2 regions of the Clostridium neonatale genome follow, and region 2 is predicted to be linked to the other one. Evidence: predicted binding sites of a transcription regulator. Region 2 holds the regulator's gene; the other holds the start of a gene.
The links. Region 2 encodes LexA, which represses DNA repair genes until DNA is damaged. Its sites were predicted from a motif close to CNAACANNTGTTNG; they were not measured.

Region 1: the regulator LexA is predicted to act here: its motif matches at 2,684-2,697, upstream of recA (recombinase RecA).

What each region holds. Positions count from the first base shown of each region.
Region 1 is NZ_UICR01000002.1:650,803-655,466, reverse strand. Features, by position in the region: gene CNEONATNEC86_RS14580 (FtsK/SpoIIIE family DNA translocase) at 1-422, shown strand, start outside; gene rimO (30S ribosomal protein S12 methylthiotransferase RimO) at 651-1,976, shown strand; gene pgsA (CDP-diacylglycerol--glycerol-3-phosphate 3-phosphatidyltransferase) at 1,960-2,550, shown strand; gene recA (recombinase RecA) at 2,718-3,812, shown strand; gene rny (ribonuclease Y) at 4,119-4,664, shown strand, end outside.
Region 2 is NZ_UICR01000001.1:2,416,565-2,421,228, forward strand. Features, by position in the region: gene CNEONATNEC86_RS11050 (amidohydrolase) at 314-1,927, shown strand; gene lexA (transcriptional repressor LexA) at 1,996-2,604, opposite strand; gene CNEONATNEC86_RS11060 (deoxynucleoside kinase) at 2,801-3,454, shown strand; gene CNEONATNEC86_RS11065 (hypothetical protein) at 3,531-3,965, shown strand; gene CNEONATNEC86_RS11070 (hypothetical protein) at 4,077-4,613, shown strand.

The DNA.
Region 1 (4,664 bases), on a different contig from region 2:
ATATGTTATATTATCCAGTTGGTGAAAATAAGCCTTTAAGAGTTCAAGGATGTTTCATTTCAGAAGAAGAAGTTGAAAATGTTATTTCTTTTATAAAGAATGATCAAGGTGATATCAATTATAAAGAGGATATAATTGAACATATTAACAATACAGCAGATTCTAAAAATTCAATAGCTGGAGAGAATGATAGTGATGTAGATGAACTTCTTGATGAAGCAATAAGAATTGTTGTTGAATATGAGCAGGCATCAACTTCTTTTCTTCAAAGGAAACTTAGAGTAGGCTTTAATAGGGCTTCTAGAATTATGGATCAATTAGAAGAAAGGAAAATTATTTCTGAGAAGGATGGAAGCAAGCCAAGACAGGTATTAGTAAAGAGAGAACAACTTTTTGATGATGGAGATAATTTTGAAGAATAGAGCACATAAAAAGTTAAATTTTTATGTACATAACTATTTTTTATAAATATGAATATCGTTTTGTAGTATAATAATTTGTGGAAAAGAGAGCTACTTGTAATTTATAATTATAATTTGTTATAATTATAAATCAGTAAAACGCAGGAGGAAAAAATATTGAAAAGTAATTTGGAAATTGTTAAGGATCCTATAAAAAATAGAGATTCTTCAAATAAATACAAAGTTGGTATGGTTAGTCTTGGATGTGATAAAAATAGAGTTGATTCAGAGATTATTCTTGGAAACATGAGTAATGACTATATAATAACTAATAATCCAAAAGACGCAGATATTATATTAGTTAATACATGTGGTTTTATAGAAAGTGCAAAACAAGAATCAATTGATACAATACTTGAAATGGCAGAATATAAGAAAACATATAGATGTAAACTTTTGATTGCTACAGGATGTCTTACTCAAAGATATGGGGAAGAGCTTGGAAAGCTTATACCTGAAATAGATATTATGCTTGGAGTAAATGATTATAACAAGCTGAATGAATTAATTACTGCATTTATTAATGAAGATAAAAAATCATTAGAGTATGTAAATTATTCTGATGATTTCATTAATGAGGGAAAAAGAATACTTACAACAAAGCAATCAACTGCATATATAAGGATAGCAGAAGGTTGTAATAATTTTTGTACGTATTGCATAATCCCTAAAATAAGAGGAAAATTTAGAAGTAGAAAATTAGAAAACATAATAAATGAAGCAAAAGATTTAGCATCTCAGGGCGTTAAAGAGATAATTTTAATAGCACAAGATACAACTATGTATGGAACAGATATTTATGGAAAACAAAACCTTCATGAATTATTAAGAGAGTTAAGTAAAATTGAAGAAATTAAATGGATTAGACTTCTTTATTGTTATCCAGAAGAATTGTATGATGAACTTATTGATGAAATAGGTAATAATAATAAAGTTGTAAAATATATAGATATACCTATACAACATATTAGTAACCATGTATTAAAGCTTATGGCAAGAAAAACAACTAAAGAACATATAATGGATAAAATAAAAATGTTAAGAACAAGAGTTCCAGAAATAATAATAAGAACTACTTTTATAGTAGGATTTCCACAAGAAACACAAGAAGACTTTGAAGAGATAACAGATTTTCTTGAAGAATTTAAACTTGATAAAGTAGGTGTATTTACATATTCTCAAGAAGAAGATACAGCAGCAGCAAGAATGGAAGGACAAATAGAAGAAGAAATTAAAAAGGTAAGAGAAGAAAAATTAATGCTTACACAAAAATGTGTTTCAGAAGAATTAAATAAATTGAAAATAGGAAAATACTATGATATTCTTGTAGAGGGATATAATGGCGAATATTATCATGGAAGAAGCTTTGAAATGGCTCCTGATATAGACGGAAATATATTCTTTAAAAACAATGATAATGCAAATATAGAAATTGGATCATTTGTTAAAGTTAAAATAATAGAAAATATGGATTATGATTTAATAGGAGTTGTTGTAAATGAATCTTGCAAATAAGCTGACATTGATTAGAATTTTTCTAGTTCCAGTATTTTTGATATTTCTTGCAGTAAAAGGAATACCATATGGAACTTTTATAGCTACTTTTATATTTATATTAGCATCATTAACAGATAAGTTAGATGGATATATAGCAAGAAGTAGAAATCAAATCACTAATTTTGGTAAATTTATGGATCCACTTGCAGATAAATTATTAGTTACTTCTGCTTTGATTTCATTAGTTGAATTACAAGTTATACCAGCATGGGCGGCTATAATAATAATAGCACGTGAATTTGCAGTATCTGGACTAAGATCTATTGCTGCTGCGCAAGGAAAAGTAATTGCAGCAAGCTGGTGGGGAAAAATAAAAACTGTTATACAAATAATAGCAATAATATTATTACTTTTACAAGTAAATATAGGAGATTCATTATATTTAACAAAGTTAGTATCAAATAATGCATTTTGGGCAGTATTTTTTGCGAATGTTCCAAAGATAATGCTTTTAGCAGCTGTAGTAATTACTATAATATCAGGATATGAATATTTCGTTAAAAATAAAGAAGCATTAACTACAGATAAATAATTGTTTAAGAATTAAGAGACATGGATATAATTTTATTTAAAGCGGCTATTTCTAATAAGTGAAATAGCCCTTTTAGCAAATTAATAAAAGAAATTTATTGACTATAAAATTTTATTAAATTATAATTATATACAGAACATAAGTTCGATTGAAAGGAAGGATATATTATGGGAAAGATAGATGCAGACAAATTAAAAGCAATTGAGAGTGCTATGGGCCAAATTGAAAAGCAATTTGGTAAAGGGTCAATAATGAAACTTGGAGAACACAATGTACTAAATATAGATGCAATTTCAACTGGGAGTTTAGATTTAGATATAGCACTTGGAATTGGTGGAGTTCCAAAGGGAAGAATTATAGAAATATACGGACCAGAAAGCTCAGGTAAAACTACTGTAGCGCTTCATATAGCAGCAGAAGCTCAAAAGAAAGGTGGAGCAGTTGGATACATAGATGCTGAACACGCATTAGATCCAATGTATGCACAAAGATTAGGTGTAGATGTAGATAGCTTAATAGTATCTCAACCAGATACAGGAGAACAAGGTCTTGAAATAGCAGAGGCGTTAGTTCGTTCAGGAGCTATAGATGTTATTGTAGTTGACTCTGTTGCTGCATTAGTTCCCAAAGCAGAAATAGAAGGTGAAATGGGAGACTCTCATATAGGTCTTCAAGCAAGACTTATGTCTCAGGCCTTAAGAAAACTTGCAGGTACAATTAATAAAACTAATTGTGTTGCTATTTTTATAAACCAATTAAGAGAAAAGGTTGGAGTAATGTTTGGATCTCCAGAGACTACTACAGGTGGTAGAGCATTAAAATTCTATGCTTCAGTAAGACTTGATATAAGAAGAATAGATTCAATAAAGCAAGGCGATGCTATAATTGGTAATAGAACAAGAGTGAAAATTACTAAAAATAAAGTGGCTCCACCATTTAAACAAGCAGAATTTGATATTATGTATAATGAAGGTATTTCAAGAACAGGTAATGTAGTTGATGTAGGTGTTAAAGAAGAGATAATTCAAAAGAGTGGAGCATGGTTCTCTTATGGAGATATAAGACTTGGTCAAGGTAGAGAAAATGCAAAAGCTTATTTAAAAGATAACCCAGATGTTGCATTAGAAATAGAAAATCAAATAAGAAAAAAATATAATCTTAAAGAAGCTGAGCCAATGCCAGAAGTAACTGAAGTTGCAGTAGATAATACTGAAGTAGTTAAGGAAGATAGTAGCGAAGCAAATAAAGTAGATAAAGAATAAGGAAATAGTTAATTATTGTAGAAATCTTAATAAGTTAAATATAATATAAAATTAAATAAACAAGTAAAATATAGCTGTATACATAATTATGTATACAGCTATATTTTTCTAATAAGGACTCGTAAATAAAAGCATGGAGTATATAATCAATATTTGGGCAAACTTGACATAATTTTATTTTTAATATAGAATAAAAAGGAATACTGGTTTATCATATTCGTAATGCAGTGAGAAGAGTATGACACCTTACTATACTTTCTTATTAATGATAAATAATGAGAATTTAATAAATTAGGAGGTGTTAATATGAATCCAGTATATTTGATATTAATAGATATAGTTATTTTATTAGTATTGGGAATAGTGGTTTATAAAACAATTCAACAAGCATCAAAGAATAAGATAGAAGCACTTGAAAAAGAATCAAAAGAAGTGCTTGAAAAAGCAAAAAAAGATGCAGAAGCTATGAAAAAGGAATCAATTCTTGAAGCCAAGGAAGAGCTTCATAAATTACGAAGTGATTTTGACAAAGAATCTCGTGAAAGAAGAAATGAAATTCAGAGACTTGAAAGAAGAGTAATTCAAAGAGAAGAAGCACTTGACAAGAAAAGTGAACTTATTGAGAAAAAAGATGAAACATTAAATCAAAGAATGCTTGAAGTAGAAGAAATAGAAACAAAAACAAAGGAACTATTTCATGAAAGAAGAGCTGAACTTGAGAAGATTTCATCCCTTTCTAGCGAGGAAGCTCGTGAAATCCTTTTAGATGAAGTGAAAAAAGAAATTACACATGATACTGCTTTAATGATAAAAGATATTGAAAGCAGAGCTAAAGAAGAAGCAGATAAAAGA
Region 2 (4,664 bases):
ATATAACTTTACACTATCTCTTTATATTAGGTTTGATAGAAATACTTTTAATTATATTGATAGTATATAAACAATACAAAAATAATTTATTTCTATTATGAATTATATGGTAAAATATATTCTATAAGTAAGGTTAGAAAAAGATATATGTATTTTAAGTTCAAAAGAGAAAATCAAAATAATATCAGAATATATAATTAGAATCTAACAATATCTAGTTAGATAGAAAGGAATAGTTATTGCAATAAGATTATAAATAAAAGTATTTAAATAACTTTTTAATATATCTTCATACAATAACGGTATAATTAAAATGAATAGTATATATATAAATGGGAAAATATCATCACTAGATAATAACAACAATTTTTATGAAGCCTTAGCCGTTAAAGATGGATTGATAGCAGCTTTAGGGAGAAATACAGAAATACTCAAGTTAAAAAATGAAAATACCAAAATTATAGATTTAAATGGAAAGTTAATGCTTCCGGCATTTAATGATAGTCACATGCATGTAGTTGAATACGGAGAAAATCTTATACATGCAGACCTTAAAGGAGCTAAGTCTATAGAAGATATAATAAATACCCTTAAAGACTTCAAAGAAAAGAATAATGTTGCTGCTGGTGAATGGATAATAGGATATGGGTGGAATCAAGATTATTTTGATGTACACAGATTTCCAACAAGAGAAGATTTGGACAAGGTATCTACAGAAAATCCAATTTATATAACGAGAGCGTGCATACATGTAGCATGTGTTAATACAATCGTACTTAAACTAGCTGGAATAAATAAAAATACTAAACAAGTAGATGGCGGAGTTTTTGAAGTAGATAATTACGGACAACCTAATGGTGTTTTAAGAGAAGAAGCTATGTCCTTCGTAACATCAATTTTACCCCAAAAAACAAAAGAGGATATAAAAAAATCTATTCTAAGTGTATCTAAAAAACTTTTAAAATCAGGAATAGCATCTGTACAAAGTGATGACTTTGGAAATGTAAAATTATACGAAGATATAATAAATGTATATAAAGAATTAGATGAAGAAGGTCTTTTAAATATAAGAGTAAATCAGCAATGTAATATGGAACTATCACAATTAAAAGATTTTATCTTAAAAGGATATAACTTAGATAAAGGAAGTAGTCATTTTAAACTTGGCCCTTTAAAAATAATAAGCGATGGTTCATTAGGGGCAAGAACAGCTTATATGAGAAATTTTTATGAGGATGATAAAACTACAAAAGGAATTTCTATATATAATAAAGAAATCTTACAGGAATTAATATCAACTGCTCATGATAATAATATGTCAGTTGCAGTTCATGCTATAGGTGATGGCGCAATTGAAATGGCTATGAATTGTATAGAGGTGGCCATAAAAAATAATCCAAAGAAAGATACCAGACACGGAATTGTTCATTGTCAGATTACAGATGAAATGTTACTTAATAGATTTAAGAAATTAGATCTTATAGCGTATATACAACCGATATTTATACATTATGATCAGCACATACTAGAAGATAGGGTTGGAAAAGAGCTTGCTAAGACAAGTTATAACTGGAAGACATTGATTGATTTAGGTGTAGTAGTTTGCGGAAGTTCTGATTGTCCTGTTGAAAGCTTTGATTTAATGAATAACTTATACTGTGCAGTGACAAGAAAAGATTTAAATGGATATCCTGAAGAAGGATATAATAAAAGTCAATGTTTATCTATAGAAGAAGCGCTGAAATGTTTCACAATAGGAGGAGCGTATGCTTCTTTTGAAGAAAATTTAAAAGGTACTCTTGAAGTAGGAAAATTTGCAGATATGGTAGTTCTTGATGAAGATATTTATAGATGTGATAAAAATAAAATTAAAGATATAAATATTAATATGACAATTGTTGGCGGTGATATAAAGTACTCGTTATAAAGGACTTAATATCTATCTTTTTAGTTATTATAAAACTAAAGATAGATATTAAGTCCCTTTTATATAATCTATTTATAAGATCTGTATATGCCCACTAATTTACCCAATATAGAACAATCAGGCACTATTATAGGATCCATTGTATCATTTTCAGGTTGAAGCCTTATATGATCTTTTTCTTTATAAAATCTTTTTATTGTAGCAGAATCATCAATTAAAGCTACAACTATTTCACCGTTTTTAGCGCTATTTGTAGATTCTATAATTGCTAAATCGTTATTATGAATTCCTGCATTAATCATACTTTCACCAGATACTTTAAGCATAAATAATTCATTATCATGTTTTATGTAATCTATAGGTAGAGGAAATGTATCTTCTACATTCTCAGTAGCTAGTATAGGTAATCCGGCTGTTATTTTACCCACTATAGGAATATTAACCATTTCTTTTTTAGGAGTTGATAATTCATTTATTTCTAAAGCTCTAGGCTTTGATGGATCTCTTTTAATGAAGCCTTTCTTTTCCAATCTCTTCAAATGTCCGTGCACTGTAGAAGTTGATTTTAAAGAAACGGCTGCACATATTTCTCTAACTGATGGTGGATAACCTTTGTTTTCAGTATAGGTTTTTAAAAATTCGTATATTTCTTGTTGCTTAGTATTTTCGTCTGACATTATACACACCTCACTATTCTTGAATATATTATATCATAGATAATATTACATGACAAACTAATGTTCTTTTAGATATAAAGGTAATTCAAATAATTTATTTACTTAAAATAAATTATTTGATATACTAATTCAGTCTTAGGGCGAAATTATAATAATTTTTCATAATGTTTGTACTACTCGAAAGGAAAAGGTGACAATGGTGATTACTATAGGAGCGATGATAGGGGCTGGAAAATCAAGTTTAGCTAAACTTGTTGGAGAACATTTTGGGACAGAAGTATTTTACGAAAGCGTAGATGATAATCCAATTTTACCTCTTTTTTATACAGCTAGCGATGAAGAAATACAAGAAAAAAGATATCCATTTTTACTTCAATTATGGTTTCTTAATACAAGATTCAAAAGTATAAAGAAAGCACTTGTTAATAAGAATAATGTATTGGATAGAAGTATATATGAAGATTGGTACTTTGCAAAAGTTAATAAGGATTTGGGCAGAATCTCAGAATTAGAATTCCAAATGTATGAAGGTTTGCTTGAAAATATGCTGGAAGAACTTAATGAACTACCTAAAAAAGCGCCTGATTTAATGATTTATTTAACTGGTAGTTTTGAAACTATTTTAGATAGAATAATAAAAAGAGGTCGTGGATATGAGCTTGATGAAAGTTTAGTCTCATATTATAAAACTTTATGGGAAGGATATGATGACTGGGTAGAAAGTCATTATAAAGCTTCAGAGGTTTTAACTATAAATATAGATGAATATGACTATGTAAACAATGCTGATGATGCAGAAAAAGTATTGGAAATGATAGAATTAAAGTTAAAAGAAATTAGAGCAGAATAATTGTATATTTGATTTATAAATTTATTTTTGTTATAATAAAACAATGACTTCAAAGTGAAAGGAGTAATTTGTTATTATGGCATTTAAATATACAGATGATGATTATTGTGATATTTATGAAAATAAAATTTGTGATAATTGCGGAAAGTGCTTAGAAATGGATGGAGTAGATGTTAGAGCTATTAAGATAGAAGATATCGCAAAAACCCAAGAAGAAAACGAAATTCTTGAAGAAGAATTTTTAGAAGAAATAAAGTCTACATTAAGCCAAGAGGATTTAGAAGAAATAAAGGCTCAAAACCTTAATTTAATGGATATATATAAGAAGTTTAAAGAAGAAGTTAATTTCTCTGAAGATGATTATATAAACGACGAAAGTACAGAGTATGAAGATGCTTTTGATCATATAGAATATCTCGATAATGTTTCGTTAAACGAGGGAGATATAGATGAACTTACAGAAGAAATTTATCCAGGTGTAAGAAAGTTAAAAAAGAAGATTAACGAATAGTTTAAAATCACAAGATAGTTATTATCTTGTGATTTTTATTTTATGTATATATGAAACCATTAAACGACATACTAAATATGAAGTTAGATATTTAGAAAGGAGAGATAAAAAATGAGAAGAAAGTTTGTTATTGCATTAGCTTTAATGACATTATTATCATCTGCATCAGTGATATATGGATGTGGTTCTAATACTACTAATAATACCACAAACAATACAGATGGTGTAAAAGAAGATGTGGCCAAAGTAGGAGAAGGACTAAAAGAAAGTGCTGAAGGAGTAGTTGAAGGTGTAAAAGATGTTGGCAAAGATATAAAATATACAGCTATAAACTTCAAAGATGACATTGTAAACGCAGGACATGATTTAAAAGAATCAGCAGAAACACATTGGGATAAGTTTAAAGGAAATGAAACTGATTATTATGCAGGAGATAAATTAGTTAGAGTTTATGAATACGATTCAAAAGATGCCTTAAATGCAGATGTGGCCAGAATATCTTCTGATGGTTTATCTGTCGATGGTGAAGTTGTATACAGTGAAAAACCGCATTATTATACTAACGGAAATACTTTAATCGTTTATGAAGGCAATGATCAATCTTATATTAACGAGTTTAATACAAGATATGGTAATCCAATAATATAATAAAACTTTTTCTTATATAAATAGTATAATTTTAATTTAACAAAGTAAAAC